2 regions of the Streptomyces sp. NBC_01622 genome follow, and region 1 is predicted to be linked to the other one. Evidence: riboswitches for the same ligand, from Rfam matches in the RefSeq annotation. Region 1 holds a riboswitch; the other holds the start of a gene.
The links. A riboswitch is a leader RNA that binds a small molecule or an ion and turns the genes downstream of it on or off. The one in region 1 is predicted to bind glycine.
Positions count from the first base shown of each region.

Region 1 (14,784 bases):
GAGTGCCGAAGACCCTCCGGACGAAGCTCGGTCTCGCTGCCGGTCTGGTGCTGGCGGCCCTTGTCGTGACCCTGGGAGCGGCGCAGGCGCGGGTGGCCGCCCCCGTGGTGGCCAAGGAGCGTCAGGAACTGATCGACCGTATCGACAAAGAGACCAAGTCGGCGGACAAGCTGGAAGACACCGTCGACACGCTCCGGGACGACGTGAGCGCGCGGCAGCGGGCGGCGTTGAAGACGAGCGGCGGCAGCGGCCAGGCGGACCTGGTGAGCATGCTGTCCGGTGCCACCGCGGTACACGGCCCCGGTGTGAAGCTCGTCGTCGACGACGCCAAGGAAGCCAGCAGCGGCGGCGGCGACAACCCGCGCGAGACCGCGGACTTCTCCGACACCGGGCGGGTGCGCGACCGCGACATGCAGCGCGTGGTCAACGGGCTGTGGGCGGCGGGAGCCGAGGCGGTCTCCGTCAACGGGCAGCGGTTGACGGCGTTGTCCGCGATCAGGGCCGCGGGTGACGCGATACTGGTCGACAACAGGCCACTGGTGCCGCCCTACACGGTGCTCGCGGTGGGGGATGGGAAGCGTCTGAGCACGAGGTTCCAGAGCGGTGCCGACGGGCTCTATCTGAACGCTCTGGAAGACAACTACGGCATCAGGGCGACCATCGCCGTGGAGAGTGATCTCCGGCTGCCCGCCGCGCCGAGTGTGATCGTACGTACAGCACAGCCGAGAACTGAGAAGGGCACATCGTGATCGCCGTACTGGGCCTCATCGTGGGAGTGGTGGCCGGAATCCTGGTCCGGCCTGAGGTGCCGGTGGTTGTCGAGCCCTATCTGCCGATCGCCGTCGTCGCGGCGCTCGATGCCGTCTTCGGTGGTCTGCGGGCGATGCTCGACGGGATCTTCGACGACAAGGTCTTCGTGGTGTCGTTCCTGTCGAACGTGGTCGTGGCCGCGCTGATCGTGTTCCTGGGCGACAAGTTGGGCGTCGGCGCCCAACTGTCCACGGGTGTCGTGGTCGTTCTCGGGATCCGGATCTTCTCCAACGCCGCGGCCATTCGCCGGCACGTCTTCCGGGCGTGAGGTCGATGAGCAACGAGGACGAGCAGCCGGAGAACAGGCTGCGCAGGGAACTTCCCGAAGAGGTACCGGCGTCTGCTTCTGCGGAGGCGCCGGTCGCCGAGGAGACGCCTGCTCCCACCGTCACGGGTCGACAGCGGCTGGTGCAGGGGTTGTGGCCGCCGCGCGCCAGCAGGGCCCAACTCATCGTCGCCGTGCTGCTGTTCGGCCTCGGATTCGGGCTGGCCGTGCAGGTCGCCTCGAACAGCAACAGCGACAGCGCGCTGCGCGGGGCACGGCAGGAAGATCTTGTGCGCATTCTCGATGAACTGGACGACCGTACTCAGCGTCTTGAGGACGAGAAGCAGGGTCTGCAGAAACAGCGCGATGAGCTGGAGAACAGCTCCGACCAGGCCGAGGAGGCCCGCAAGCAGACGGCCGAGAAGGAGAAGCAACTCGGCATTCTGGCGGGCACCGTGGCCGCGCAGGGACCCGGCATCACGATGACCATCGACGACACGAAGGGAACGGTCGAGGCGGACATGTTGCTCGATGCGGTCCAGGAGTTGCGCGCGGCCGGCGCGGAGGCGATCCAGGTGAACGGCGTACGTGTGGTGGCCGGCACCTATCTGACGGACTCCGACAAGAGCGTGAGTGTCGACGGGAACAAGATCAACGCCCCCTATCGTTTCAAGGTCATCGGCAAGCCGCAGGATCTCGAACCGGCGCTCAACATCCCTGGAGGCGTGGTGCAGACTCTTGAGAAGGAGCAGGCCACCGTTACCGTCGGGCGGTCGAGCAAGATCGTCGTGGATGCCTTGCGGGTCGCGAAGCAGCCTGACTACGCTCGGTCGTCCTCCCGGTGAACCGGGGGTGCATGGGGACCGTCCGGCGAGGGCATGAGCTTGCGGGGGGTCGACGCACCGATTGGGTGGTGCGTGGTGGAAACTGTCTGGTGGATACGGACGTTGTGAGGATGTCCGGGTCGACCGGTGTGTTCAATCAGGGTTCGTCCTGCCCCACGGGCGGGTCTGTTTCGGTCAAGGGGAATCGCCCGTGAAGTTGTTTGCGAAGTTGTTCGGCAAGAGTGCGAAAGAGAGCAGCGACAATCAGACCGCTCGCCATCGCGCACAACCGGACGCGGAGGGCCAGCGCCCGCTGTTCCGTGACCAGGTCGCTGGTCAGGACGCGCCGTCGGTTGACCCTGCGCAGTCCGGCGCCATAGGTTTTGGGCAACCGTCAACCTCAAGTACGGGTGGAGGGTTTTCCCCTATGTCGGCCCTGGTGTGTACGAGGTGCGGTAACCGCAACGCGGAGAACAGCCGCTTCTGTTCCAACTGCGGTGCGCCACTGCGACCCGGCGTGACCCCGGAGCGTGCGTCCGAGACGACGTCCACGATCTCCATCTCCGGTCTCGAGGCCTACGACGCCGAGGTGACCGGCCAGACGCAGATGCCGACGCTCTCCCCGGAGGCGCAGGCGGCCGTCGACGCGCTGCCGTTGGGCTCTGCGCTCCTGGTGGTGCGCCGCGGTCCGAACTCGGGCAGCCGCTTCCTGCTGGACGGCGAGCTGACCACGGCAGGCCGTCATCCGCAGAGCGACATCTTCCTGGACGACGTGACGGTCTCGCGCCGCCATGTGGAGTTCCGGCGCGGTGCCGACGGTGCCTTCACGGTCGCCGACGTTGGCAGCCTGAACGGCACGTACGTCAACCGCGAGCGCATCGACTCGGTCCCCCTGGCCAACGGTGACGAGGTGCAGATCGGCAAGTACCGGCTGGTGTTCTACGCGAGCCAGCGGGGTTACTGATCCTCCCTCGGACTGTGTCCGGGGGATTCCCCCAGGAAGGTCCATGCTTCAAACACCGAGCGGCGGTGCCGGGCACGGTACCGCCGCCGCGGACACCGGGCTGATGAGCATCGGCACGGTGCTGAACACGCTGCGCGACGAGTTCCCCGAAGTCACCATCTCCAAGATCCGTTTCCTGGAGTCGGAGGGGCTCATCGAGCCGCAGCGGACCCCTTCCGGATACCGCAAGTTCAGCCCCGCCGACGTCGAACGCCTCGCCCATGTCCTGCGGATGCAGCGGGACCACTATCTGCCGCTCAAGGTGATCCGCGAGCACCTCGACGCCATGGGGCGCGGGGAAGCCGCCCCGCTGCCCACCGTAGGCCGTCAACGGGACGGCGAAGTCGTTCTGGAGCCCGTGGAGGGCCCGACGGCGGCCCGGATCGGGCGGGCCGAGCTGCTGGCCGCCGCCGGGATCGGTGAGCAGGAGCTCGACGAGTGGGAGTCGTACGGACTCATCGCTCCACTGTCGGACGGCGTGTACGACGCGGAAGCCATCACCGTGGCCGGGCTCGTCCTGGAGTTGGGGCGGTTCGGGATCGAACCCCGGCACCTGCGCGCGATGAAGGCCGCCGCGGACCGCGAGGCAGGGCTCGTCGACCAGGTGGTCGCGCCGCTGAAGCGGCACCGCAATCCGCAGACCAGGGCCCACGCGGAGGCCCGTACGAAGGAACTGGCGGGGCTCACGGTGAAGCTGCACGCCGCGCTGGTGCAGACCGCGCTCGGCGTGCGCCTGCCCTGAGCCGGGCGGGATTACGGCCGCCTGATCGGTCACCCGATCCCGGCCCGACTACCCAAACGTCCCGGGCACGGCCTAGGGTTGCTGTGTGAACGAGCTCGATGTCGTAGGTGTCCGGGTCGAAATGCCCTCCAACCAACCGATCGTGCTCCTGCGTGAAGTGGGAGGCGACCGCTACCTCCCCATCTGGATCGGGCCCGGGGAGGCGACGGCGATCGCCTTCGCACAGCAGGGCATGGCCCCCGCACGACCGCTGACCCACGACCTGTTCAAGGACGTGCTGGAGGCCGTCGGCCAGGAGCTGACCGAAGTGCGCATCACGGATCTGCGTGAGGGCGTCTTCTACGCCGAGCTGGTGTTCGCCAGCGGAGTCGAGGTGAGCGCCCGCCCGTCCGACGCCATAGCGCTGGCACTGCGCACCGGGACGCCGATCTACGGCAGCGACGGTGTGCTCGACGACGCCGGCATCGCGATCCCGGACGAGCAGGAGGACGAGGTGGAGAAGTTCCGCGAGTTCCTCGACCAGATCTCGCCCGAGGACTTCGGGACCAACAGCCAGTGAGAGCGAGAGCCGGCAGAGAAATGCTGGCATTTGCCACCGGCGTGTGAGAGCGTCCTGCGGCCCCCCGCGAGCGCATTCGGCTAGCCTTTCCCCGCGGTGGGGTACGGGAAACCACTCCTAAGGTGATTATCACTCGGCGTGCCTAGCGTGGCGATCGTTGACGCACCCCTGGTGACTGCCTACCGTCGAGAAGGCAGGTCAAGGACGGAGGTCGGCGTGAGAAGCAGCGGCGACGGTACGGCTGGGGGTGCCCCGGAACGCAGTTTCGGGGACAGTGGCCCGTACCGGCTTCATGGCAGTGCGGCCGATCACGCTCCGCATCGACCCACTGCCGTGCCGAGCAGCGGAGGGGCGACGTCCATGGCGTCCGAGCAGATCGGCTACCGGGGCCCTACGGCCTGTGCGGCGGCCGGAATCACCTATCGGCAACTGGACTACTGGGCACGCACCGGGCTCGTCGAGCCCAGCGTGCGGCCCGCACACGGGTCGGGGACGCAGCGGCTCTACAGCTTCCGGGACGTCGTCGTCCTGAAGATCGTCAAGCGGTTCCTCGACACGGGTGTGTCACTGCAGAACATCCGCAGCGCCGTTCTGCACCTGCGGGAGTGCGACTTCCGGGATCTGGAGCGCATGACGCTGATGAGCGACGGCGCCACGGTCTACGAGTGCACGTCGCCGGACGAGGTCCACGCCCTGCTCCAGGGCGGCCAGGGGGTCTTCGGGATCGCCGTGGGCGTGGTGTGGCGGGATGTGGAGAGCGCCCTGTCGCAGCTGCACGGGGAGCGCGTCGACACCGGTGAGACGCTGGTCGGGGTCAACCCCGCCGACGAGCTGGCCAGGCGGCGCAACCGGGCCGTCTGAGGGCCCGGCAAAAGCCGTAGCAGGGCATTGTCAGTGGCGTAGGGCAGCATCGGAGATGTGAGAACCGCGCCCACGATCCTGCATCTCGACATGGATGCCTTCTTCGCCTCGGCGGAGCAGGCGTCCAAGCCGAGCCTGCGCGGGAAGGCCGTCGTCGTGGGCGGGCTCGGGCCGCGCGGGGTGGTCGCCACCGCGTCGTACGAGGCACGGGTTTTCGGGGTGAACTCGGCCATGCCCATGGCCCAGGCGCGCAGGCTCGCCCCGAACGCCGCGTATCTCGTGCCGCGCTTCGGGTTCTACCGGTCGATCAGCGAGCAGGTAATGGCGCTGCTGCGGGCGCTGTCGCCGCTTGTGGAGCCACTGAGCCTGGACGAGGCGTTCGTGGATCTGGAGGCCGGCGAGGCGGCCTGGGACGCCGAGTCGGCGCGGCGGGCCGGGGAGCGGCTCCGAGCCGACATACGGGCGGTCACGGGGCTCACGGGCTCGGTCGGCCTCGCCGCCTCCAAGATGCTCGCGAAGATCGCCTCCGAGCGGGCCAAGCCCGACGGGCTGGTGCTGATCGAGCCGGGGAGCGAGCGGGCGCTGCTGGGGCCGTTGTCGGTGCGCACGCTGCCGGGGGTCGGACCGGCGACGGGCGACCACCTGCGGCGGGCCGGGATCACCACGGTCGACGAGATCGCCGAGGCGGGGGAGGACGAGCTCGTACGGCTGGTGGGCAAGGCGCACGGGCACGCGCTGTACGCCATGGCGGTGGCGCACGACGAGAGGCCCGTGGTGGCCGAGCGGGAGACCAAGTCGGTGTCGGTCGAGGACACCTACGACGTGGACATCCACGACCGGATCCGGGTGGGCCTGGAGGTGCAGCGCCTCGCCGACCGGTGTGTACGGCGGCTGCGGGGCGCCGGGCTGTCGGGGCGGACCATCGTGCTCAAGGTGCGGCGGTACGACTTCTCGACGCTGACCCGGTCCGAGACCTTGCGCGGGCCCACCGACGATCCCGGGGTGGTGCGGGAGGCCGCGGCGCGGTTGCTGGACTCCGTGGACACCACGGGCGGGGTGCGGCTGCTCGGAGTGGGAGTGTCCGGCCTCGCCGACTACACGCAGGAGGACCTGTTCGCGCAGGCGGCGGGAGAGCAGGCCGACCTTCTTGAGGAGGAGCACACGGAGGAGGAAGAGGGCGGGGAGCAGACGGCGCCCGTGGAGCGGCGCTGGCCCGCGGGCCACGATGTGCACCACTCCGGGTTCGGGCACGGGTGGGTGCAGGGCAGTGGGCTGGGGCGGGTCACCGTGCGGTTTGAGACGCCGGAGGATGCCGGGCCCGGGCGGGTACGGACGTTCCGGACCGACGATCCCGAGCTGGAGCCGGCGGAGCCGCTGCCGTTGGTGACGCGAGACGCGGGTGAAGTGGCTGCGGTGCCAGGGCAGTTGGTGGAGCGGGGTCCCGATGGTGGGGCAGTCCAGTCGCTGCCGTCGGATGCCGACGTCCAGGGCAGCGCGCCACCGCCCCCGGAGAATCGAAGACCCGCCGACCCTCCCGCCGCTTCGGCTCAGGTGTCGTCCGAGCCCGCCAGTTTGCCGAAGTCGCGGTCCGGGAGGGAGGGCGGTGGGGCCACGTCGAGGCCGTAGTGGTGGTAGAGCTGGAGTTCCTGGTCGGGGGAGAGGTGGCGGCCCACGCCGAAGTCGGGGGCGTCCTTGATCAGGGAGCGGTCGAAGGGGATGTGCAGGGTGCCCTCGATCAGTTCGCTGGGCTCCAGGGGGACGAAGGCGTCCCTGGAGAACAGGCCGGTGCGTATGGCCGCCCACTCCGGTACACCGGTCGCGTCGTCGAGGTAGACCTCGTCGATCGTGCCGATCTTGGCGCCGGTGCGGTCGAACGCCTTGCGGCCGATCAGGTTGCGCGGATCGATATCGGTCTGCACGGGCCCTCCTCCTGGTCGCAACTCATTCGTAAACTCTACAAAAGAGCACATTCGGGCCGGTGGCCACTCGAGAGCTCGGCTTCCACGCTCGCTGGTAGGCTGGCGAGCGGCTGCTGACCCCGTGCGGGAGAGTCCTCCAGACTTCATCGGAGGCGCCGAAGGAGCAAATCCTCCCCGGAATCTCTCAGGCTCACGTACCGCACGGACGAGGTCACTCTGGAAAGCAGGGCGGGTGCCGGCGACGGCTCTCGCTCTCACCGACGGTGAAAGCCGGTGACCTTCGGGTGGCCGGTGAAGCTCTCAGGTTGAGATGACAGAGGGGGAGGCCGTCCGGGCACCCCACTGTCGTGGTGCCCTCGAAGGTCGTGTCCGACCAGGAGGCCTCCCAAATGACCGCCCCTCGCACTTCGCTCTCCGAGCTCGAACAGGGCATTCCGTTCGAGCAGCGCCACATCGGTCCCGACCAGGAAGCGCGGGCCAAGATGCTCGCGCAGGTCGGCTACGGCTCGCTCGACGAGCTCACCGCCGCCGCGGTCCCCGATGTGATCAAGAACGCCGACTCCCTGGACCTGCCGGGCGCCCGCACCGAGGCCGAGGTGCTGGCCGAACTACGTTCCCTCGCGGACCGCAACGAGGTCCTCGGTTCGATGATCGGGCTCGGGTACTACGGGACCTTCACGCCGCCCGTGATCTTGCGCAACGTCATGGAGAACCCGGCCTGGTACACGGCCTACACGCCGTACCAGCCGGAGATCTCCCAGGGGCGGCTCGAAGCCCTGCTGAACTTCCAGACCATGGTCGCCGACCTCACCGGGCTGCCGACCTCCGGCGCCTCCCTCCTCGACGAGGGGACGGCCGCCGCCGAGGCCGTGGCGCTGTCGCGGCGCATGGGCAAGAACAAGAAGGGCCTGTTCCTGGTCGACGCGGACGCGCTGCCGCAGACCATCGCCGTGATCGAGACCCGCGCCGAGCCGGCCGGAGTCGAGGTCGTCGTCGCCGACCTCAGCGAGGGCATCCCGGCCGAGATCGCCGAGCGCGAGATCAACGGCGTGCTCGTGCAGTACCCGGGTACCTCCGGTGCCGTACGCGACATCAAGCCGCTGATCGAGCAGGCGCACGCGCTCGGCGCGCTCGTCACCGTCGCCGCCGATCTCCTCGCGCTCACGCTGCTCAAGTCGCCCGGCGAGCTGGGCGCGGACATCGCGGTCGGCACGACGCAGCGCTTCGGGGTGCCGATGGGCTTCGGCGGGCCGCACGCCGGATACATGGCCGTGCACGAGAAGTTCGCGCGCAGCCTGCCCGGGCGGCTCGTGGGCGTCTCCGTCGACGCCGACGGACACAAGGCCTACCGCCTCGCCCTCCAGACCCGCGAGCAGCACATCCGCCGTGAGAAGGCCACCAGCAACATCTGTACCGCCCAGGTGCTCCTTGCCGTCATGGCCGGGATGTACGCCGTCTACCACGGGCCCGAGGGGCTCAAGGGCATCGCGCGGCGGACGCACCGGTATGCCACGATCCTTGCCGCCGGGCTCACCGCCGGCGGTGTCGAGGTCGTGCACGGCGGCTACTTCGACACGCTGACCGCGCGTGTTCCGGGCCGGGCCGCCGAGGTCGTCGCCGCCGCCCGCGAGGACGGCGTCAACCTGCACCTCGTGGACGCGGACCAGGTGTCCATCGCCTGCGACGAGACCACCACGCGCGCCCAACTGGCCGCCGTATGGACCGCGTTCGGGGTCGACGGAGACATCGAGGCGCTCGACGCGACCGCTGAGGACACGCTGCCCGAGGCGCTGCTGCGGAACGACGCCTACCTCACGCACCCCGTCTTCCGGGACCACCGTTCCGAGACCGCGATGCTGCGCTACCTGCGCAGGCTCGCCGACCGGGACTACGCGCTCGACCGGGGCATGATCCCGCTGGGCTCCTGCACGATGAAGCTCAACGCGACCACCGAGATGGAGCCGGTCACCTGGCCCGAGTTCGGGCAGTTGCACCCCTTCGCGCCCGCCGAGCAGGCGCAGGGATACCTCACGCTCATCAGGGAGTTGGAGGAGCGGCTCGCCGAGGTCACCGGGTACGACAAGGTGTCGCTGCAGCCCAACGCCGGTTCGCAGGGCGAGTTGGCCGGGCTGCTGGCCGTACGCGGATACCACCGCGCCAACGGCGACGAGCAGCGGATCGTGTGCCTGATCCCGTCGTCCGCGCACGGCACCAATGCCGCGAGTGCCGTCATGGCAGGCATGAAGGTCGTCGTCGTGAAGACCGCCGAGGACGGTGAGATCGACATCGAGGATCTGCGGGCGAAGATCGAGCAGTACCGCGAAGAACTCGCCGTGTTGATGATCACTTACCCGTCCACGCACGGGGTGTTCGAAGAGCATGTCGCCGACATCTGCGCGCAGGTGCATGAGGCCGGCGGACAGGTCTACGTCGACGGCGCCAACCTCAACGCCCTTGTGGGGCTTGCCAAGCCGGGTCACTTCGGCGGTGACGTCTCGCATCTGAATCTGCACAAGACGTTCTGCATTCCGCACGGTGGCGGCGGTCCGGGTGTCGGGCCGGTCGGGGTGCGCGCGCACCTGGCGCCGTATCTGCCGAACCACCCGCTGCAGCCGGCGGCCGGGCCGGAGACGGGAGTCGGGCCCATCTCGGCCGCTCCCTGGGGCTCGGCCGGCATCCTGCCGATCTCCTGGGCGTACGTCCGGCTCATGGGCGGCGAGGGGCTGAAGCGGGCCACGCAGGTGGCCGTGCTCTCCGCCAACTACATCGCCAAGCGGCTCGAACCGCACTACCCCGTGCTCTACACCGGGCCCGGCGGGCTCGTCGCGCACGAGTGCATCATCGATCTGCGGCCGATCAGCAAGGCGACCGGTGTCTCCGTCGACGACATCGCCAAGCGGCTCATCGACTACGGCTTCCACGCGCCGACGATGTCGTTCCCGGTGGCGGGCACGCTGATGATCGAGCCGACCGAGTCCGAGGACCTGATCGAGCTGGACCGGTTCTGCGAGGCGATGATCGCGATTCGCGGGGAGATCGAGAGGGTCGGCTCGGGTGAGTGGCCGGCCGAGGACAACCCGCTGCGGAACGCGCCGCATACCGCTGCCGCGTTGGGCGGGGAGTGGGGGCACGCTTACTCGCGCGAGGAGGCTGTCTTCCCGGCCGGGGTGTCCGTCGCCGACAAGTACTGGCCCCCGGTGCGGCGGATTGACCAGGCCTTTGGGGACCGGAACCTTGTTTGTTCTTGCCCGCCGTTGGATGCGTACGAGGACTGAACGCTCCGCTGAACGCCGGGAGTTTCGGCTGCGGGTCCGTTGTGGCAGTCGCGCCCCGTGGCGGAGCCACACATCGATACAGCCCCGCGCCCCTATGGGGCGCGGGTGCTCAGGCGGGATATGAGTGTGTCTGGGTTGCCTTTACCGTCGCCCAGACCAAAGCCCCCTGGTACAGGTCCAGTTCGGCTGCTGCGACCGTCGTGAGGTCTGCGGCCAGGGGGAGCTCGCCGGTGAGGTCCGCGCGGATCTGGTCGCCGTGGGTTTCCAGGCCCGCTACCTCGCAGTGCCAGAGGTTGCGGGCGCTGGCGCCGGTGGGGCGGTCGCGGAAGAGGGTCACCGCGCTTGGTGGGAACGCTACGAACACCTCGCCCTGGAGATCCTCCGTGGTGGTGATCACGGGGCCCGTGTCGAGCGTGACCGTGTGGCCGTCGGCGCTGCCCTTGTAGAGGTTGAGGCCGACCAGTTGGGCGATGTAGTCCGTGCGCGGGTGGCGGGCGATGTCGGCGGGGGTGCCCTCCTGGACGATCTTTCCTTGCTCGATCACGACCAGCCGGTCGGCCAACACCATTGCGTCCAGGGGGTCGTGGGTGACCAGTACCGCGACCGCCTCGAACTCTGCGAGGTGGCGGCGGAGTTGCGCCCGCACGTCCAGGCGGGTGCGGGCGTCCAGGGCGGCAAGAGGTTCGTCCAGGAGCAGGAGGCGTGGGCGGGTCGCCAACGCCCTTGCCACGGCGACGCGTTGGGCCTGGCCGCCGGAGAGTCTGCGGGGCTTGGCGCCCGCGTGCTCGGCGAGGCCCATCCTCTCCAGCCACTCGGCCGCGATGGCGCGGGACTCCGCCTTGGTCGCGCCCTGGCAGCGCGGGCCGAACCCGACGTTGTCGAGCGCGGTCAGGTGCGGGAAGAGGAGATAGTCCTGGAAGACGACGCCTACCGGACGAGACTCCGGGGGCGTACGGTCCAACTCCGCGCTGTCCAGCCGTAGATGACCGTCCGTCAGGTGGACCAGGCCGGCCAGCGCGCGTAGCGCGGTCGTCTTGCCCGCGCCATTGGGGCCGAGCAGGGCGACTACGTCGCCGGGTGCGGCGGTCAGTTCGACGTCGAGGCGGAAGGTGCTGCGGTCCACGACGAGATGGGCGTCGAGGCCCTCGCCGGCTGTGGTGATGAGGTTGCTCATGATGTGGTCATCCAGCGGTCCCGGAGCCCCGCCAGGACCGCGATCGACACGGCCAGGAGGACCAGGCTGAGGGCGATGGCCGCTTCCGGGTCGTTCTGGAGGGCGAGGTAGACCGCGAGAGGCATGGTCTGGGTGCGGCCGGGGAAGTTGCCGGCGAAGGTGATCGTCGCGCCGAACTCGCCCAGTGCGCGGGCCCAGGCGAGTACCGAGCCCGCCGCGATGCCCGGGGCGATCAGGGGGAGTGTGACCCGGCGGAACGCCGTGAAGCGGGAGGCGCCGAGGGTCTGGGCGGCCTCCTCGTAGCGGGGGTCGGCGGCGCGCAGGGTGCCCTCGACGCTGATGACCAGGAACGGCATCGCCACGAACGCCTCCGCGACCACGACACCGGTCGTGGTGAAGGGCAGGGTGATGCCGAACCAGGAGTCGAGCCACTGGCCTACGACACCGTTGCGGCCGAGCGCCAGGAGCAGCGCCACGCCGCCCACCACCGGGGGCAGGACCAGCGGGAGTGTCACCAGGGCCCGGACGACGCGGCGGCCGGGGAACTCCGTGCGGGCCAGCAGCCAGGCCAGCGGCACGCCCAGGACCAGGCATACCGCAGTCGCCAAGGTCGCGCTCAGCAGGGAGAGTCGGAGGGCCTGCCAGACCTCCGTGCTGGTGAGTTGTGACGGCAGCGACCGCCAGGGAGCCCGTACCAGCAGGGCGAGCAGCGGGAGGAGCAGGAATGCCAGCCCTACGAGTGCGGGCACCAGCAGGGGCAACGGCACCCCGTGTCCGGACATCCGGACGCGGCGACGCCGCGGCCCGCCCTTCAGGGTCTCGGCCGTGGCGTCGGAGGTGTCGAGCTTGGTCACGGCTTGAGGAAGCCCGCCGCGGACAGCACCTTCTGGCCCTCGGCTGACTGCACGAGCGCGATGAACGCCTTGGCGGCGACGGCGTTGGGCGCGTTCTTCAGGAGGACGATCGGGTAGTCGTTGATGGCGTCGGCGGACTCGGGGAACTCAACGCCCTCCACCTTGCTGCCGGCGGCGTGCACATCGGTCTTGTAGACGACCGCCGCGTCGGCCTCCTTCAGCACCACCTTGTTGAGGGCCGACTTGACGTCCTCTTCGTAGGACACCGGGGTGAGCTTCAACTTGCTTGCGGTGAGCGCCTTTTGGGCCGCGGCGCCGCACGGAACCGTCTTGTCGCACAGCACGACCTTGAGCGAGGACTTGGTGAGGTCCTTCAGGGAGGTCACCTTGTCTGGGTTGCCCGGCAGCGTGGCGATCTCCAGCTGGTTGCGGACGAAGGTGGCCGGAGTGCCGACGCCGTCGCTCTTGTCCGTGACGATCGCCATGGTCTTGGGGCTGGCGGCGGCGAACACGTCGGCCGGGGCACCGCTGGTGATGCTCGCGGCGAGGGTGTCGCTGCCCGCGAAGTTGAAGGTGACCTTGGTGCCCGGGTGGGCAGTCTCGAACTCCTTGCCCAGGGTCGTGAAGGACTCCTTGAGGGAGGCGGCGGCGAAGACGGTGACGGTGCCGGACATCTTCGGGGACGCGGATGCCGAGGAGCCGGACTTCGAGGAGGACGAGTCGTCGCTGGAGGAGCAGGCGCTCAGGGCCAGCAGCGCGGCGGCTCCGGCCCCCGCAACCTGCAGGGTCCGGCGGGTCCGACGCGCGGAACGGGTCATCACGGTTCTACTCCTCTGATTCTGCCGATAAGGGGTTGTCGCGCCCTTGCCCGGCCGCAACGGCCGTGCCGCGATGATACTGCCGCATATGCAAGGTGTAGGTCTCCTGTCGCATCGCATGAGCTGCACTATTCGCATGCGGGGTGCGCATGTGCGTTTGTACGGGAGTGCCGTCCGGGTACCACATTGCGGGAGGTGATGGCTCGTGACGCTCGCGCAGCTCGACCTGACGGGGGACCTCGCCCGACCCGCCCGGCTGACCGTGCCGGACCTGCTGAACTGGCCGCTGTACCGGGTCCGGGTCAGCTTCGAGTGCGCCACCAGCGGCACCCAGGTCCACCGCTTCGCGGGACCACGGCTCTACGACGTCCTGTCCGCGGCCGGTCCCGGCTTCGACCCCGTCCGCCGCAAGGACCGACTGCGCTTCCTCATCGCGGTCAGCGGTACGGACGGGCACCACACGCTGCTGTCCTGGGCCGAGATCGATCCCGACTTCGCTCATGCCCCTGTTCTGCTCGCCGTGAGCATCGACGACACCCCGCTCGACCGTGCCGGGCCGCAACTGGTGCTTCCACAGGACCGTTGCGGGGCCCGGCACATCAGTGGGATCAGTGCGATACGGGTGGACGGGGGGTACGGCGCGGCGAGTTGGCCAGTGCCAGCCACACCCGGTCGCGGGTCAGCGGAAGTTCGGTGAAGCGGACGCCCGTCGAGTCCCGCAGCGCGTTGGCGAAGGCGGGCGCGACCGGGTCGAAGGGATTCTCGCTCATCGACTTGGCGCCCAACGGCCCGATGGCGTCCGCCGTTTCCATGAAGTGCACCTCGGTGCGCGGCACGTCCGCGTACTGCGGGAGCCGGTAGCGGCGGAAGGCGGCCGTCTCCACCACCCCGTGCTCGTCGATACGGACGTTCTCGAAGAGGGTCGCGCCGAGCGCCTGGGCGACCCCGCCCTCCACCGGGCCCCGGCACTGCATCGGGTTCGTCACCTTGCCCACGTCCGCCGCGTCCGCCGCGTGCACACTGCGCAGGATGCGGATCTCACCCGTGTCCGGGTCCACGGCGACCCTGAACCAATGTGCGTTGAAGGCCACGGAACGCGGGGTGCCTGTGGGGGCGGGGAGATTGCGGCCGACCGCCTCGCCCGCGTCGGGTGCTTCGGCGTGGCACACCCCGTGTACCGCGTCGAGGAACTTCCGCTGGACCGGGTGGAGTTCGCCGTCCTCGGCGGCCAGGCCCTCGACCGTGGTGACGGTACGGCCGTCACGCCGTCCTGTTGGAGACCCTGGAGACCTTCCTCGCCTGTGACGGTTCCTGGGCGCGGACCGCGGAGGCGTTGCATCTGCACGTCAACTCCACCGGCCGCGACCTCTCCCGGCTCTACGACCGACTCGACCTGTGGGCGGCCCTGTTGTGCCGGACGGACAGCGCCTAGCCTGCACGTCACAGGGGAGGTCAGGGATGCTGTTGCGTCAGCTGGAGTACCTCGTCGCGCTCGCCCGTGAGCGGCACTTCGCGCGCGCCGCGGCGGCCTGCTATGTCTCGCAGCCCTCGCTGTCGGCCGCGATCCGACGGCTGGAGCACGAGTTGGACGTGCCGATCGTGCGCCGCGGCAGAAAGTACGAGGGGCTGACCCCGGAGGGCGAGGTGGTGCTCGCCTGGGCGCACCGTATCCTGGCCGAA
Region 1 is NZ_CP109293.1:9,314,300-9,329,083, forward strand. It holds gene OH768_RS43195 (DUF881 domain-containing protein) at 1-749, shown strand, start outside; gene OH768_RS43200 (small basic family protein) at 746-1,078, shown strand; gene OH768_RS43205 (DUF881 domain-containing protein) at 1,084-1,920, shown strand; gene OH768_RS43210 (FHA domain-containing protein) at 1,982-2,863, shown strand; gene OH768_RS43215 (MerR family transcriptional regulator) at 2,907-3,644, shown strand; gene OH768_RS43220 (bifunctional nuclease family protein) at 3,730-4,203, shown strand; gene OH768_RS43225 (MerR family transcriptional regulator) at 4,420-5,064, shown strand; gene OH768_RS43230 (DNA polymerase IV) at 5,122-6,690, shown strand; gene OH768_RS43235 (PRC-barrel domain-containing protein) at 6,612-6,983, opposite strand; glycine riboswitch at 7,098-7,193, shown strand; gene gcvP (aminomethyl-transferring glycine dehydrogenase) at 7,373-10,258, shown strand; gene OH768_RS43245 (ABC transporter ATP-binding protein) at 10,368-11,432, opposite strand; gene OH768_RS43250 (ABC transporter permease) at 11,429-12,286, opposite strand; gene modA (molybdate ABC transporter substrate-binding protein) at 12,283-13,104, opposite strand; gene OH768_RS43260 (molybdopterin-dependent oxidoreductase) at 13,310-13,801, shown strand; partial or broken gene OH768_RS43265 (molybdopterin cofactor-binding domain-containing protein) at 13,713-14,213, opposite strand; partial or broken gene OH768_RS43270 (helix-turn-helix domain-containing protein) at 14,366-14,536, shown strand; gene OH768_RS43275 (LysR substrate-binding domain-containing protein) at 14,563-14,784, shown strand, end outside.

Region 2 (14,784 bases), 5.6 Mb from region 1:
TCCCGCGACATGCCCCGCGACACGCACGCGCCCATCACGCCCCAGATCTCCAGCAGCCCGGCCCGGATCTCCTCCTCCGTGCGCCAGGCGCGCTCGTTCTCCAGCATCAGCGCGGAGATCGACAGACCGGTCTCCTGCGTGAGGCGCAGCAGCTCGTCGCCGGTGCGGAACGGGTACTTGAGGACCGTGTCGTCCAGCTTGATCCGGTCGGCGCCGACCGCCTCCTCGTCGACGACGAAGCCGCCGCCCACCGAGTAGTACGTCCTGGACAGCAGCTCGGTGCCCGTCGCGTCGTACGCCCACAGCGTCATGCCGTTCGCGTGGTACGGCAGTGCTTTACGGCGGTGCAGCTTCAGGTCGTTGTCGTAGGAGAACGGGATCTCGTGCTCGCCGAGGAGGCGGATGCGTCCGGCCGTCCTGATCTGCTCGACCCGTTCATCGGCGCCCTCCACATCCACCGTGCGCGGCGACTCGCCCTCCAGGCCGAGCAGCACCGCCTTGGGGGTGCCGTGCCCGTGCCCGGTCGCGCCGAGCGAGCCGTACAGCTCGGTGCGGACGGAGGCGACGGAGTCGAGCAGCTCCTCGTTGCGCAGCCGGCGCGCGAACATGCGGGCCGCCCGCATCGGGCCGACCGTGTGGGAGCTGGACGGGCCGATGCCGATCGAGAACAGGTCGAAGACCGAGATGGCCACGGTGACTCCTCAGAACGCAAGACGTGCGGGGTGGTGCAGGATTCAAGGGCGCGAAGCGCTTCGAACAGGGTGTGGTGGGCGACGGGTGGGCGGGGCACCGCGCACACCTCCCAGTGTGCGCGGTGCCCCCGGGGCCGACTACAGCCCGGGATACAGCGGGTACTTCTCCGCCAGCGCCGTGACACGGGCCTTCAGACCCGCCACGTCGTACGACGGCTTCAGCGTCTCCGCGATGACGTCCGCGACCTCGGCGAAGTCCTCGGCCGTGAAGCCGCGGGTCGCCAGCGCCGGCGTGCCGATGCGCAGGCCGGAGGTGACCATCGGGGGCCGCGGGTCGTTCGGGACGGCGTTGCGGTTGACCGTGATGCCGACCTCGTGGAGCCGGTCCTCGGCCTGCTGACCGTCGAGTTCGGAGTTGCGCAGGTCGACCAGGACGAGGTGCACGTCCGTGCCGCCCGACAGGACGTCGACCCCTACGGCCTTCACGTCGTCCCGGACGAGGCGCTCGGCCAGCAGCCGCGCCCCGTCCACGGTACGCCGCTGGCGCTCCTTGAAGTCCTCGCCCGCCGCGACCTTGAAGGAGACCGCCTTGGCGGCGATCACATGCTCCAGCGGACCGCCCTGGAAGCCGGGGAAGACGGAGGAGTTGAGCTTCTTCGCGAAGGACTGCTTCGCGAGGATGATGCCGCCGCGCGGGCCGCCCAGCGTCTTGTGGGTGGTGGACGTGACGACGTCCGCGTAGGGGACGGGGTTCGGGTGGAGGCCGGCCGCCACCAGGCCCGCGAAGTGCGCCATGTCGACCCACAGATACGCCTCGACCTCGTCCGCGATCCGGCGGAACTCGGCGAAGTCCAGCTGCCGCGGGTACGCCGACCAGCCCGCGATGATGACCTTCGGACGGTGCTCCTTGGCGAGCTTCTCCAGCTCGGCCATGTCGACCAGACCGGTCCCCGCGTCCACGTGGTAGGCGACCACATTGAACTGCTTGCCGGAGAAGTTCAGCCGCATCCCGTGGGTGAGGTGGCCGCCGTGCGCCAGGTCGAGGCCGAGGATGGTGTCGCCGGGCTGGGCCAGCGCGAACAGCGCGGCCTGGTTGGCGGAGGCGCCCGAGTGCGGCTGCACATTGGCGTACTCGGCGCCGAACAGCTCCTTGACCCGGTCGATCGCGATCTGCTCGGCCACGTCGACGTACTCGCAGCCGCCGTAGTAGCGACGGCCCGGGTACCCCTCGGCGTACTTGTTGGTGAGGACGGAGCCCTGTGCCTCCATGACCGCGACCGGAGCGAAGTTCTCCGAGGCGATCATCTCCAGCGTGGACTGCTGACGGCGCAGCTCGGCGTCGACCGCGGCGGCGATGTCCGGGTCGAGCTCGTGCAGGGGCGTGTTCAGGACGGACATGGATCTACGACTCCTCAGCCGGCGGTGAAGGCGGTGTACTCGTCGGCGGAGAGCAGGTCGCCCGGCTCGTCGGTGATCCGCACCTTGAACAGCCAACCGCCGTCGAACGGCTCGGAGTTGACCAGCGCGGGCTCGTCCACGACGGCCGAGTTGATCTCCACGACCTCACCGCTGACCGGCGCGTACAGATCCGACACCGACTTGGTCGACTCCAACTCGCCGCAGGACTCGCCCGCGGTCACCGCGGTGCCGACCTCGGGGAGCTGGACGTAGACGACATCGCCGAGCGCGTTGGCCGCGAACTCGGTGATGCCGACGGTCGAGACACCGTCGACGGCGGCCGTCAGCCACTCGTGTTCCTTGCTGTACCGCAGATTCTCGGGGTGGTTGCTCATGGCGTGAATTCTCCTGTACGCGGGGGAGTGCTGGTGAAGGGGGGAATGCGGAGGGGATCGTCGAACAGGGGTGATCCGCCCCGGTCACGGACTCGACGCTACGACGACTGTCACTTCTGGCGCTTGTAGAACGGCAGCGCCACGACCTCGTACGGCTCGTGACTGCCCCGGATGTCCACACCGACACCGGCCGTGCCCGGCGCGGAGTGCGCGGCGTCGACGTACGCCATGGCGATGGGCTTGCCCAGCGTGGGGGAGGGGGCGCCGGAGGTGATCTCGCCGATCACCCGGCCGTCGGCGACGACGGAGTACCCGGCGCGCGGGACCCGGCGGCCCTCGGCGACGAGGCCGACCAGGACGCGCGGCGGCTGCGCGGCGGCGCGCTCGGCGGCGGCCTCCAGGGCCGTACGCCCGACGAAGTCGCCGTCCTTCTCGAACTTCACGACCCGGCCGAGCCCGGCGTCGAACGGGGTGAGGGAGGTCGACAGCTCGTGGCCGTACAGCGGCATGCCCGCCTCCAGGCGCAGCGTGTCCCGGCAGGACAGGCCGCAGGGGATCAGCCCGGCCGGCGCCCCGGCCTCGGTCAGCGCCTCCCACAGCTTCTCCGCGTCACCGGGGGAGACGAACAGCTCGAAGCCGTCCTCGCCGGTGTAGCCGGTGCGCGCGATCAGCGCGGGGACGCCCGCGACCGTGCCGGGCAGACCGGCGTAGTACTTCAGGCCGTCGAGGTCGGCGTCCGTCAGCGACTTGAGGATGCCGGGGGACTCGGGGCCCTGGACGGCGAGCAGCGCGTACGCGTCCCGGTCGTCGCGGACCACCGCGTCGAAGTCCTCGGCCCGCTCCACCAGCGAGTCCAGGACAATCTGGGCGTTGGACGCGTTGGCGACGACCATGTATTGAGAAAACGCAGCCTCGGTCTCAGCCAGCCGGTAGACGATCAGGTCGTCGAGGATGCCGCCGTCGGCCCGGCAGATCATGGTGTAGCGGGCCCGGCCGACGCCCACGGAGGCGATGTTGCCGACGAGCGCGTAGTTGAGGAGTGCGGCCGCCTGCGGTCCGGTGACGGTGATCTCGCCCATGTGGGAGAGGTCGAAGAGGCCGGCCTTCGTGCGGACGGCGAGGTGCTCGTCGCGCTCGGAGCCGTAGCGCAGCGGCATGTCCCAGCCGGCGAAGTCGGTCATCGTCGCACCGAGCGAGCGGTGCAGCGCGTCGAGCGCGGTGCGGCGCTTCTCAGGGGTGGCGGTACTGCTCATCGGTCGGTCTCCCAAGGCATGACGGCGAGGTCGTTCCTCCCCATCTGTCATCGGAACCTGAGAGGTTCGCCATGACCGCGCGGGACACGCACGGGACATGGGTTGCACCTTGGGTGGGACCACCGGCGACGGCGGTCCGCTTTTCAGATGTGCCTCGCCCGCGCGGTAACTGGGCCTGAGAGATTCAAGGGAGGGACTTGCTCCTTCGGCGCCCCGGACGTCGTAGGGCAGACGACTGGGGACTCTCCCGCGCGGATTCAAGCGGCCGGTATGCAGTTGGCGCGCACATCATCGCACAGGCTTTGTAACAGGCCTGTGGCCGGAAGCGAACGGAACCGCGAGACACCGTGCATTACCTTCTCTTTACGTTCGTTGGGGAGAACCTTTCCTGACCCCGCAGGGAGGACGATCACGGTGACAAGGACCACGGTGTACGCCACGACCTCGGCCGTAGCGCTGCCCGAGCAGCCCTCGGCCCCGGCCAGGGAGGCATGCCCGGCCCGCCCGGCACCGGTCGTCCGCGACCTCCGCGAGCGCGTCGGCCGCAGCCCGCACGGACTCCGCTTCGGCCCCCGCGACCTGGTCGTGGTCACCGGCCTGCCCGGCAGCGGCAAGTCCACGCTGATGCGGCGCGCGGTGACCGGTGACGGCGTCCGCGTCGACAGCCAGGACGCCCGGGACCGCTGGGACGCCCGGATGTCCCGCATGTCAGGTCTGCTCCCGTACGCGGTGTACCGCCCCCTGGTCCGCCTCGCCCACTACGCCGGACTGCACCGCACCCTGCGCTCCGCGTCCGGAGCAGTCGTGCACGACTGCGGCACCCAGACCTGGGTGCGCGGCTGGCTGGCCCGCGCCGCCCAACGCCGCGGCGGCACCCTGCACCTGGTGTTCCTCGACGTCAGCCCGGACACCGCGCTCGACGGCCAGCGCGAGCGCGGCCGTGGAGTCTCGCGGTACGCGTTCCTGCGCCACCGCCGGGCCGCCGCCCGGCTGTTGCGCGCCGTGGAGCGCGGCGACCTGCCGCACGGCGTGGGCTCGGCGGTCCTCCTGGACCGGGACGCGGCGGACGTGCTGCGCCGGATCGACTTCGCGGACTGAGCCGCTAGCCTTTTCCGTCACAGCACGTTTACAGCAGGCGGTTTCACCAGCAGGCGGTAGGTAGATGGACTTCCCGGCGGACTTCCCCGGTCAGGCGTACCCCCACCCGCATCCGCACGGCGGATGGCCCGGCAACGAGCTGGAGGAGGTGCTCTCGGTCTCCCTCGGCCTGCCCTCGGCCGGCGGCCGGATCATCGAGGTGCTGTCCCGAAGCTTCGTCTGGGTCCCGCTGCCCAGCGGCGGCGGCCCGCACAGCGGACCCCTGGACCTGCCCACGCTGGACATCGACGGGCAGGCCTTCGTCCCGGTCTTCAGCTCCGAGGAGCAGTTCCGCCAGGTCGTCGGCTCGCATCTGTCGTTCACGATCGCGCCCGCGGTGGAGTTCGCCCGCGGACTGCCCCCACAGGTGGGCATCGCGGTGAACCCGGACGGCGTGGTCGGTGTCCCCCTCCCGCCCGCCGCCGTGGCCGAGCTGTGCCGCATCGGCCGTACCGCCCTCGACGGCCCCACCAGCGGCGGCCGGGTCCGCCTCTTCGAACCCGACTGGCAGGACGACCCGGTCGACTTCCTCGCCGCGGCCTCCGCCGAGTTCGCCACCATCGGCGTGGTCGGCACGGCCCGCCGCTGCCTGGCCGCGATCGAGACCGCCGACCCGGTGATGTTCGTAGGCGTCGAACTGACCAACTGGGACGGCGACTTGAGGGCGGCCCCCATGGACGCCCTGTCCCGCGCCCTGACCAGGACCGAGGTCAAATGGCCGGTAAACCTGGTCCTCCTGGACGTCACGCAGGACCCGGTAGCGGAGTGGATGCGCCAGACGGTGCGCCCCTTCTATACACAGGGTCACTAGCAATCTCCGCCCGGGGCAACTACCCCAGGGGCGCGGGGCTGTGTCGATGTGCGGCTCCGCCGCGGGGCGCGACAAGCCACGACGCACCCGCACTCGCCAACGCACACCAGTCCCCCACCCATGGGGCGCTTAAGCTGGACCCCAACGCAGGCCAACCACCAGAAGGGGCGGTACACGTGAGCGCCAGCGGCACCGCGACCGGCCAGGTCGAGCACATGCTGCGCCAGGTGACGCCCGGGCGCTACGACGCCTACGAGGCGCTCCTGCGCGCCCTCGCGACCCCCCGCTCCGGCCAGATCTGGATGCTCCTGTGGCACGGCCAGTCCGGCTCCCCGGACGCCCAGTACGGAAACATGCACGTCGAGGGCTACGGCTACGCCCCCTGCGTCACCTCCGCCCAGGAACTGTCGGCCAGCGGCTGGAACCGCTCCTACGAGGTGGTCGACGGCCTGGACGTGGCCCGGACCCTCTACCCCGACCACTTCGGCCTCTGGCTCAACCCGCACGCCCCCGGCGGCGGCGTCGGCATCCCCTGGCTGGACCTGCGCCGGATCGCCACCGGCCTGGAGCGCCAGCCCGCAGGGCCCCTGCGCCTGACGGAGCCGGCGGTCGAGGTCCCGCAGTTCTACGGCCTGCTCACGCAGAACGCCCACCGTACCCCGGCGGTCCGCACCCTCCGCCGCGCCTGGGTGCAGCCCGCGCTCGGGGCGCCGTATCTCGCGATCGGTCTGGATGTGTACGACACCAGTCCGCCCGCCGTGGACTCGGTGCGCGCGATGATGCAGCAGTCCATCGGCGCGGTCCCGGACGGGCTGCCGGTGTCGACCGTGGCGATGTCCGACGACTACGACCCGGTGGCCCTGTGGCTGCGGGCGAACGCCCGCCCGTTCTACGACCGCGAGGCCCACGCGGCGCCGGCGCAGGTATCGACGCCGGGTGGATACGGCTATCCGCCTCCGCGGTACTGATTCATCGGCGGACGCGCCTGTCGTGACCGTGAAAACGATTGGGCCCGCTCTTTGAAACCGAGCGGGCCCAATCGGGTTTTCGCGCGTGCGCTCGGACCGTCGCGAATTTCTTACTTCGGAGTCGGAGTGCAGGACTAGGCTCACGCCTACCGAGAAGGTGTGGGAGGTCTGGCGCGCTGTGCTGAAGGCCAGGGTGTAGTTCAACGCAGCCCTGGCCGAACTGCTGTTGTACGCGCCGACGCGGGCGCCGAGCGCCGAGTAGTACGGCTTGCCCGCCTTCTTGACCGTGTAGGTGATTTCCCCGCCCGGACAGGACATCGGGCTCTTCGAGCCGAATGTCGCGCCATGATTTCTGTCGCCCGGCAAAAGGTGGCAAGCGGATCCGAATTCTTCCCGCGCCCACCCTCAAGTGACGCTCAAATTCCACCGTCCGTCCTGTGGGTCGGGAGGAAGGCGGGCTTCTTGTCGTGAACTGGACATCGTGGCCTCGCGGCGTGATGTACATCACATCATTTGGGCTTCGTCCTTGGGGTGGTGCCCCTATGGATTTGGTCAAGGGGTGGTCGGGGTTCGTGGTTGGTGGAAGGTGCTGTCGCGGCGCATGGGCGGACGGGACGGCGGTGCCGTCGCCGAGGAGGATGCGGGCTCCGGTCCTGATGCCGGATCTGTAGCTCGGCGATCCGCCGCATCGTCAATCCCGGCAGGTGGGCCATGTGGCATCCCAGGTCACGTGCGACCGCCGACGGCGGGGCCCCGGTCGATGCCGTCCGGCCGACGACGAGGACGCTGCCGTGCTCGGCCTGTGGCTCCGCGAAGACCTCGCGGGGCTTTGGTTCCCTGTTGGGCGGTCCGCGGTCGAAGGATGTCGCCGGTGTCGATCACGCCGTGGTTCGACCTCGGCACCTCCTGACTCGACCCGCGCCGGACCGCAGCCGGCCCGGCTGTGTACGACACCTGTCGGCCCGCCGTGGACTCGGTGCGCGCGATGATGCGGCGGTCCGTCGTGGCGCTGTGGCTGCGGGCGGACGCCCGCCCCGGGCGGGCGGGTACCGCTGCTCACCCGTCCGTGGTGGATACTGACCCGGCGAGTCCTCTTCCCCGCTTCTCCGCAGGATTTACGTCGATGACACATTTCTTCGCGCGTAGATCGCGGTTCAGTGCCCCAAAATGGCGCCGAATCGGTGTTCTGTCCCAACTGCCAGGCGTTCGGGGGGCGTTACCCGTTGTCCGTATAACGGAACCCTCCAGCCCGCATCACGTTTACGCATCCATTCACCGTCAAGTCTGGCAGCAGATCACCAAAGCGTTGAAGACTCCCGCACCAGGGGCCGTTCGCCCCGATGTACGACGGACTGATCATGGCCGCCACAGCGGCAAGTGTGGGCCGGCTACCGCCGGTTGAGAGGGGTCCCTGCCAGATGACGGCACCATTGCACGAGCCGACCGCGGAAGCGGCCCCGAGCGCGGCCGAAGAAGCGGCGGCTGCGACCGTCGGCGACAAGGCCGTGCAGGGACGTTCCCTGGGCCGGATCGCCTGGGAGCGCCTCAAGCGCGACAAACTCGCCCTCACGGGCGGCATCGTCGTGCTTGTCCTCATTCTGGTCGCGGTTTTCGCCCCGATGATCGCCAGCCTGATCGGCCAGGATCCGGACACCTTCCACGAGAGCCTGATCGACCCGCTGTTCGGCACCCCCAAGGGGTCGCTGGGCGGCATCAGCGGCGACCACCTGCTGGGCGTCGAGCCCGTCAACGGCCGCGACATCTTCGCGCGGATCCTCTACGGCTCCAGGATCTCGCTCCTCGTCGGCTTCCTGTCCGCGATCGTCGCCGTCGTGCTCGGCACCGTCCTCGGCATCCTGGCCGGTTTCTTCGGCGGCTGGGTCGACTCGGTGATCAGCCGTGTCATGGACGGTCTGCTGGCCTTCCCGCAGCTGCTCTTTATCATCGCGCTGGTCTCCGTGATGCCGAACGAGATGCTGGGCCTGAGCGGTTCCAGCGTGCGGGTCTTCGTGATGATCCTGGTGATCGGCTTCTTCGGCTGGCCGTACATCGGACGCGTGGTGCGCGGACAGACCCTTTCGATGCGTGAGCGCGAGTACGTCGAGGCCGCCCGCTCGCTGGGTGCCGGACGCTTCTACATCCTGTTCAAGGAACTGCTGCCCAACCTGGTCGCGCCGATCATCGTGTACACGACGATGATGATCCCCACCAACATCCTCACCGAGGCGGCGCTCAGCTTCCTGGGCGTGGGCGTCAAGCCGCCCACGTCCTCCTGGGGACAGATGCTCTCCACCGCGATCGACTACTACGACTCGGACCCCATGTACATGGTCATTCCGGGCGTGGCGATCTTCATCACCGTTCTGGCCTTCAATCTCTTCGGCGACGGCGTGCGGGACGCGCTGGACCCGAAGGCTTCCCGCTGAACCGCATTGCCCCAAGCGTCCCGTGCCATCTACACGGGGTCTCTCATCAAATCCGGAGGATCCGAGATCGTGACTACCCAACGCACCTCAGGGCGGCGTAAGCAGGCGTTTGCCGCTGCTGCCGCGGTCGCCGGCATGCTGGCCTTGGCAGCGTGCGGCGGCGGCAACAGCGACGGCGGCGGTTCGAAGACCGGCGCCGCCGGCTTCGATGCGGCGAACAACAAGGTCGCCCAGGCCTCGCTGGTCAAGAAGGGCGGCGAACTGAAGTTCGTCTCCGCCCAGGACGCCGACTTCTGGGACACCACGCGCGGTTACTACGGCTTCATGTGGGACTTCTCGCGGTACTACAGCCGTCAGCTGCTCACCTACAAGACCGAGCCGGGCGCTGCGGGCGCCGAGCTCACGCCCGACCTGGCCACCGACACGGGGCAGGTCTCGGCCGACGGCAAGACGTACACCTTCCACCTGCGTGACGGGGGCACCTGGGAGGACGGCAAGGCCATAACCTCGCAGGACATCAAGTACGGCATCGAGCGCGTCTGGGCGCAGGACGTGCTGTCCGGCGGTCCGATCTACCTCCAGCAGATGCTCGACCCCAAGGGCACCTACAAGGGTCCCTACAAGGACACCTCGGCGGACAAGCTCGGCCTGAAGGCGATCTCCACGCCCGACGCCAAGACGATCGTCTTCCACCTGCCGACGCCGAACTCGGACTTCAAGGAAGTCCTCGCGATGGTGACGGCGTCCCCGGTCCGCCAGGACAAGGACACCAAGGCGAAGTACACGCTGCACCCGTTCTCCTCCGGCCCGTACAAGTTCCAGTCGTACAGCCCCGGCAAGAAGCTGGTGCTGGTCCGCAACACCAACTGGAAGGCGTCGTCCGACCCGGTGCGCAAGGCGTACCCGGACAAGATCTCGCTGACCATCTCCTCGAACCAGTCCGACATGGACCAGCGTCTGATCAACGGCGACTACGACATCGACGCCGGCCAGACGGGCCTGGGTCCGCAGGGCCGCACCATCGCCCTGAAGGAGCACAAGGCCAACCTGGACAACCCGGTCTCCGGCTTCATCCGGTACGCGGTCTTCCCGCAGAGCGTCAAGCCGTTCGACAACATCGAGTGCCGCAAGGCCGTCATCTACGCGGCCGACCACGTGTCGCTGCAGACCGCGCGCGGTGGCCCGGTCGCCGGTGGTGACATCGGCACCAACATGCTCCCGCCGTCGATCGCCGGTGGCGAGGGCCAGAAGTACGACCCGTACGGGATCGCCGGTGCCAACAAGAACGGCAACGACGACCTCGCCAAGAAGGCGCTGAAGGCCTGCGGCCAGCCGAACGGCTTCAAGACCACCATCGCCGTCCGCAACAACAAGCAGCAGGAGGTGGCCACGGCCACGTCCCTGCAGGAGTCGCTGAAGAAGATCGGCATCCAGGCCGACATCTACCAGTACGACGGTTCGCAGAGCTCCGGCATCATCGGCTCGCCCTCGAACGTCGCGAAGAAGAAGCTCGGCATCATCATCATGGGCTGGGGCCCGGACTTCCCGACCGTCCAGGGCTACGGCATCCCGCTGTGGAGCAGCAACTACATCCTGCAGAGCGGTAACAACAACTTCGCTCTGATCAAGGACAAGACGATCGACGGGCTGTTCGACCAGTACAACACCACGCTGGACGACGCGAAGAAGACCCAGCTCGCCACGGAGATCAACCACAAGGTCAGCGAGGGCGCGTACTACCTGCCCTTCACCTTCGAGCGACTCCTGAACTGGCGCTCCTCGCGTATCGCCAACGTCTACACGACGAACGCGTACAGCGGCTACTACGACTTCGTCAACATCGGTCTGAAGTCCACGAAGTAATCCCGGCACACCCGCCGTACGGCACGAAAGGCAGGTGAAGGCCGGCGCGGCGGGACCGTGGGCCACCGGAAGACCTCCGGTGGCCCCGGTCCCGCAGCGGGCCGTTAGCTGTGCTCGCTTACCTCATCAGGCGGCTGTTCGCCGCCGCAGTGATGCTGGTCGTCATCATCCTGGTGGTCTTCAGCATCTTCTTCCTCGTCCCCAAGTGGGCGGGCGTGGACATCGCCACGAGTTTCGTGGGCAAGCAGGCCGACCCTCATGCCGTAGCGGCGGTGCGGGAGAAGCTGGGTCTGAGCGACCCGATCTTCATCCAGGTCTGGCACTTCTTCAAGGGCATCTTCGTCGGCCGCACCTACTCGGCCGGCGGTGACGTCACCCACTGTGCCGCGCCGTGCTTCGGCTACTCCTTCCGCAGCGAGCAGTCCGTATGGCCGGTGCTCACCGACCGCTTCCCGGTGACCCTGGGTCTCGCGCTCGGTGCCGCCGTGCTGTGGCTGGTCTTCGGTGTCGCGGCGGGTGTGCTCTCCGCGCTCAAGCGGGGCACCGTCTGGGACCGTACGGCCATGGTCGTCGCGCTCGGCGGTGTGTCCCTTCCCATCTACTTCACGGGCCTGCTCTCGCTGGCGATCTTCAGTTACGGGTTGAACTGGATCAACGGGCAGTACGTGCCCCTGGACCAGAGCTTCTCCGGCTGGCTCGGCGGCATGATCCTGCCCTGGATCACGCTCGCCTTCCTCTACGCCGCCATGTACGCCCGCATCACCCGCGCCACCATGCTGGAGATCCTCGGTGAGGACTACATCCGCACGGCACGCGCGAAGGGCCTCAAGGAACAGGTCGTCATCGGCAAGCACGCCATGCGCTCCACGATGACGCCCATCCTGACCATGCTCGGTATGGACCTCGGTGCTCTCATCGGTGGCGCCATCCTGACCGAGACGACGTTCAGCCTGCCCGGCCTCGGTCAGGCGGTGCTCACCGCCATCAAGAACCAGGACCTGCCCATTATTCTGGGCGTCACCCTGATCACTTCTCTCGCGGTGCTGCTTGCCAACCTCGTGGTGGACATCCTGTACGCCGTGATCGACCCCCGAGTGAGGCTCTCATGACGGAACTGAGCAAGACCGGATCGGCCTTGGGCGAGCCCACGAGCGCGTCGCCCGCTCCGACGGCCTTCCTGGAAGTGCGCGACCTGAAAGTGCACTTCCCCACCGACGACGGCCTGGTCAAGTCCGTAGACGGTCTCAGCTTCTCGCTGGAGAAGGGCAAGACCCTCGGCATCGTGGGCGAGTCCGGCTCCGGCAAGTCGGTGACCTCGCTCGGCATCATGGGCCTGCACACCGCCGGCCAGTACGGCAAGCGCAAGGCACAGATCTCCGGCGAGATCTGGCTGGACGGCACCGAGCTGCTGTCCGCCGACCCCGACCACGTGCGCAAGCTGCGCGGCCGGCAGATGTCGATGATCTTCCAGGACCCGCTCTCCGCGCTGCACCCGTACTACACGATCGGCGCGCAGATCGTGGAGGCGTACCGGATCCACCACGACGTCGACAAGAAGACCGCCAAGCGCCGCGCGGTCGAGATGCTCGACCGGGTGGGCATCCCGCAGCCGGACAAGCGGGTGGACAGCTACCCGCACGAGTTCTCCGGCGGTATGCGCCAGCGCGCGATGATCGCGATGTCGCTGGTCAACAACCCCGAGCTGCTGATCGCGGACGAGCCGACGACCGCCCTGGACGTGACCGTCCAGGCGCAGATCCTCGACCTCATCCGGGACCTGCAGAAGGAGTTCGGCTCCGCGGTCATCGTCATCACCCACGACCTGGGCGTCGTCGCCGAACTGGCCGACGACATCCTGGTGATGTACGGCGGCCGCTGCGTCGAGCGGGGACCGGCCGAGGACGTGTTCTACCAGCCCCGGCACCCCTACACCTGGGGCCTGCTCGGCTCGATGCCGCGGCTCGACCGTGAGCAGCAGGACCGTCTGATCCCGGTCAAGGGTTCTCCGCCCTCGCTGATCAACATCCCGTCCGGCTGCGCCTTCAACCCGCGCTGCCCGTACGCGGACGTCCCGAAGGACAACGTCACCCGCACCGTCCGCCCCGAGCTGGCCGAGGTCGGCACCCGGCACTGGGCCGCCTGCCACCTGGGCAAGGAACAGCGGGAGCGTATCTGGACCGAAGAGATTGCGCCGAAGCTGTGAGTGACGACGAGAAAGCGGTGACGATTCCCGCGCAGCCCGACGAGCGGCAGAAGCAGGGCGGGACCCTCACCAAGGACCCGGCCCCCGGCGAGGTCCTGCTGAAGGTGACCGGGCTGCAGAAGCACTTCCCGATCAAGAAGGGCCTGCTGCAGCGGCAGGTCGGCGCCGTGCACGCGGTCGACGGCCTGGACTTCGAGGTCAGGTCCGGCGAGACGCTGGGCGTCGTCGGCGAGTCGGGCTGCGGCAAGTCGACGATGGGCCGGCTGATCACCCGGCTCCTGGAGCCGACCGGCGGCAAGGTCGAGTTCCAGGGCAAGGACATCACGCACCTCGGGGTGAGCGGCATGCGTCCGCTGCGCCGCGACATGCAGATGATCTTCCAGGACCCGTACTCGTCGCTGAACCCGCGCCACACCATCGGCACGATCGTCGGCGCTCCCTTCAAGCTCCAGGGCGTCGAGCCCGAGGGCGGGGTCAAGAAGGAAGTGCAGCGGCTGCTGGAGGTGGTCGGGCTCAACCCCGAGCACTACAACCGCTATCCGCACGAGTTCTCCGGCGGTCAGCGCCAGCGCATCGGCATCGCCCGAGCGCTCGCGCTGAACCCGAAGCTGGTCGTGGCTGACGAGCCGGTGTCCGCGCTCGACGTGTCGATCCAGGCGCAGGTGGTGAACCTGCTGGACGACCTTCAGCAGGAGCTCGGCCTGACGTACGTGATCATCGCGCACGACCTCTCGGTGGTCCGGCACGTTTCGGACCGGATCGCGGTCATGTACCTCGGCAAGATCGTCGAGCTGGCCGACCGCGAGCTGCTGTACAAGGCGCCGATGCACCCGTACACCAAGGCGCTGATGTCGGCGGTGCCGATTCCGGACCCGCGGCGGAAGAACGCGAAGAGCGACCGCATCCTGCTCCAGGGCGATGTGCCCTCGCCGATCTCGCCGCCGAGCGGCTGCCGTTTCCACACCCGGTGCTGGAAGGCGACGCAGATCTGCACGACGACCGAGCCGCCGCTCCTTCAGCTGCAGCCCGGCCAGCAGGTCGCCTGCCACCACCCGGAGAACTTCGCGGACCAGGCACCGCAGGACACGGTCCTGCTGACGGTCGCGAAGGAGGCCGAGAAGCTGCTCGGCGAGACGGCGCTCCAGGAGTCGGCGGAGACGTCTGCTGCGGTGGCGGCCACGCTTTCGGAAGAGGCCGCCGAGCCTGTTTCCGAATCCGCGGAATCCACCGAGCCGGAAGCTTCGGCCGGCGAAGAGAAGTAAGCGGCATCAGGCCGCGCGAACGCCCCTGGCGACCGGTTCAGGTCGCCGGGGGCGTTCGCATGTCGCGGTCAACTACCCTGTGACGCATGGCAAGTTGGTAAAGTCATGTACATGAAATATGGAGCCGCTGCAGAGTCGAGCGTGTCCGACTGATCGGAAACGCACCCGAAGGGACGACTCATGGCACTCTCCCGTTCGGCACGTTTAGGGGCCCTCGCGACCGCGGCGGCCTCTTTTCTTGTCATAGCCGCCTCCTCCGCCCCCACCCCGGGCGCCGACGGCATCGGCGACAGCTACTTCCCGCAACTCGGCAACGGCGGCTTCGACGCCCGGCACTACGCCCTCGACGTGGCCTACAACCCCGACACCGACCGCC
Region 2 is NZ_CP109293.1:3,686,860-3,701,643, reverse strand. It holds gene OH768_RS16430 (L-serine ammonia-lyase) at 1-692, opposite strand, end outside; gene glyA (serine hydroxymethyltransferase) at 831-2,090, opposite strand; gene gcvH (glycine cleavage system protein GcvH) at 2,105-2,485, opposite strand; gene gcvT (glycine cleavage system aminomethyltransferase GcvT) at 2,596-3,738, opposite strand; glycine riboswitch at 3,892-3,998, opposite strand; gene OH768_RS16410 (AAA family ATPase) at 4,147-4,836, shown strand; gene OH768_RS16405 (enhanced serine sensitivity protein SseB) at 4,901-5,686, shown strand; gene OH768_RS16400 (enhanced serine sensitivity protein SseB C-terminal domain-containing protein) at 5,863-6,654, shown strand; partial or broken gene OH768_RS16395 (enhanced serine sensitivity protein SseB) at 7,583-7,690, shown strand; gene OH768_RS16390 (ABC transporter permease) at 8,073-9,080, shown strand; gene OH768_RS16385 (ABC transporter substrate-binding protein) at 9,150-10,943, shown strand; gene OH768_RS16380 (ABC transporter permease) at 11,054-12,052, shown strand; gene OH768_RS16375 (ABC transporter ATP-binding protein) at 12,049-13,146, shown strand; gene OH768_RS16370 (ABC transporter ATP-binding protein) at 13,143-14,408, shown strand; gene OH768_RS16365 (M1 family metallopeptidase) at 14,757-14,784, shown strand, end outside.
Region 2: linked by a shared signal. The riboswitch ahead of gcvT (glycine cleavage system aminomethyltransferase GcvT) and the one ahead of gcvP (aminomethyl-transferring glycine dehydrogenase) in region 1 are both predicted to bind glycine.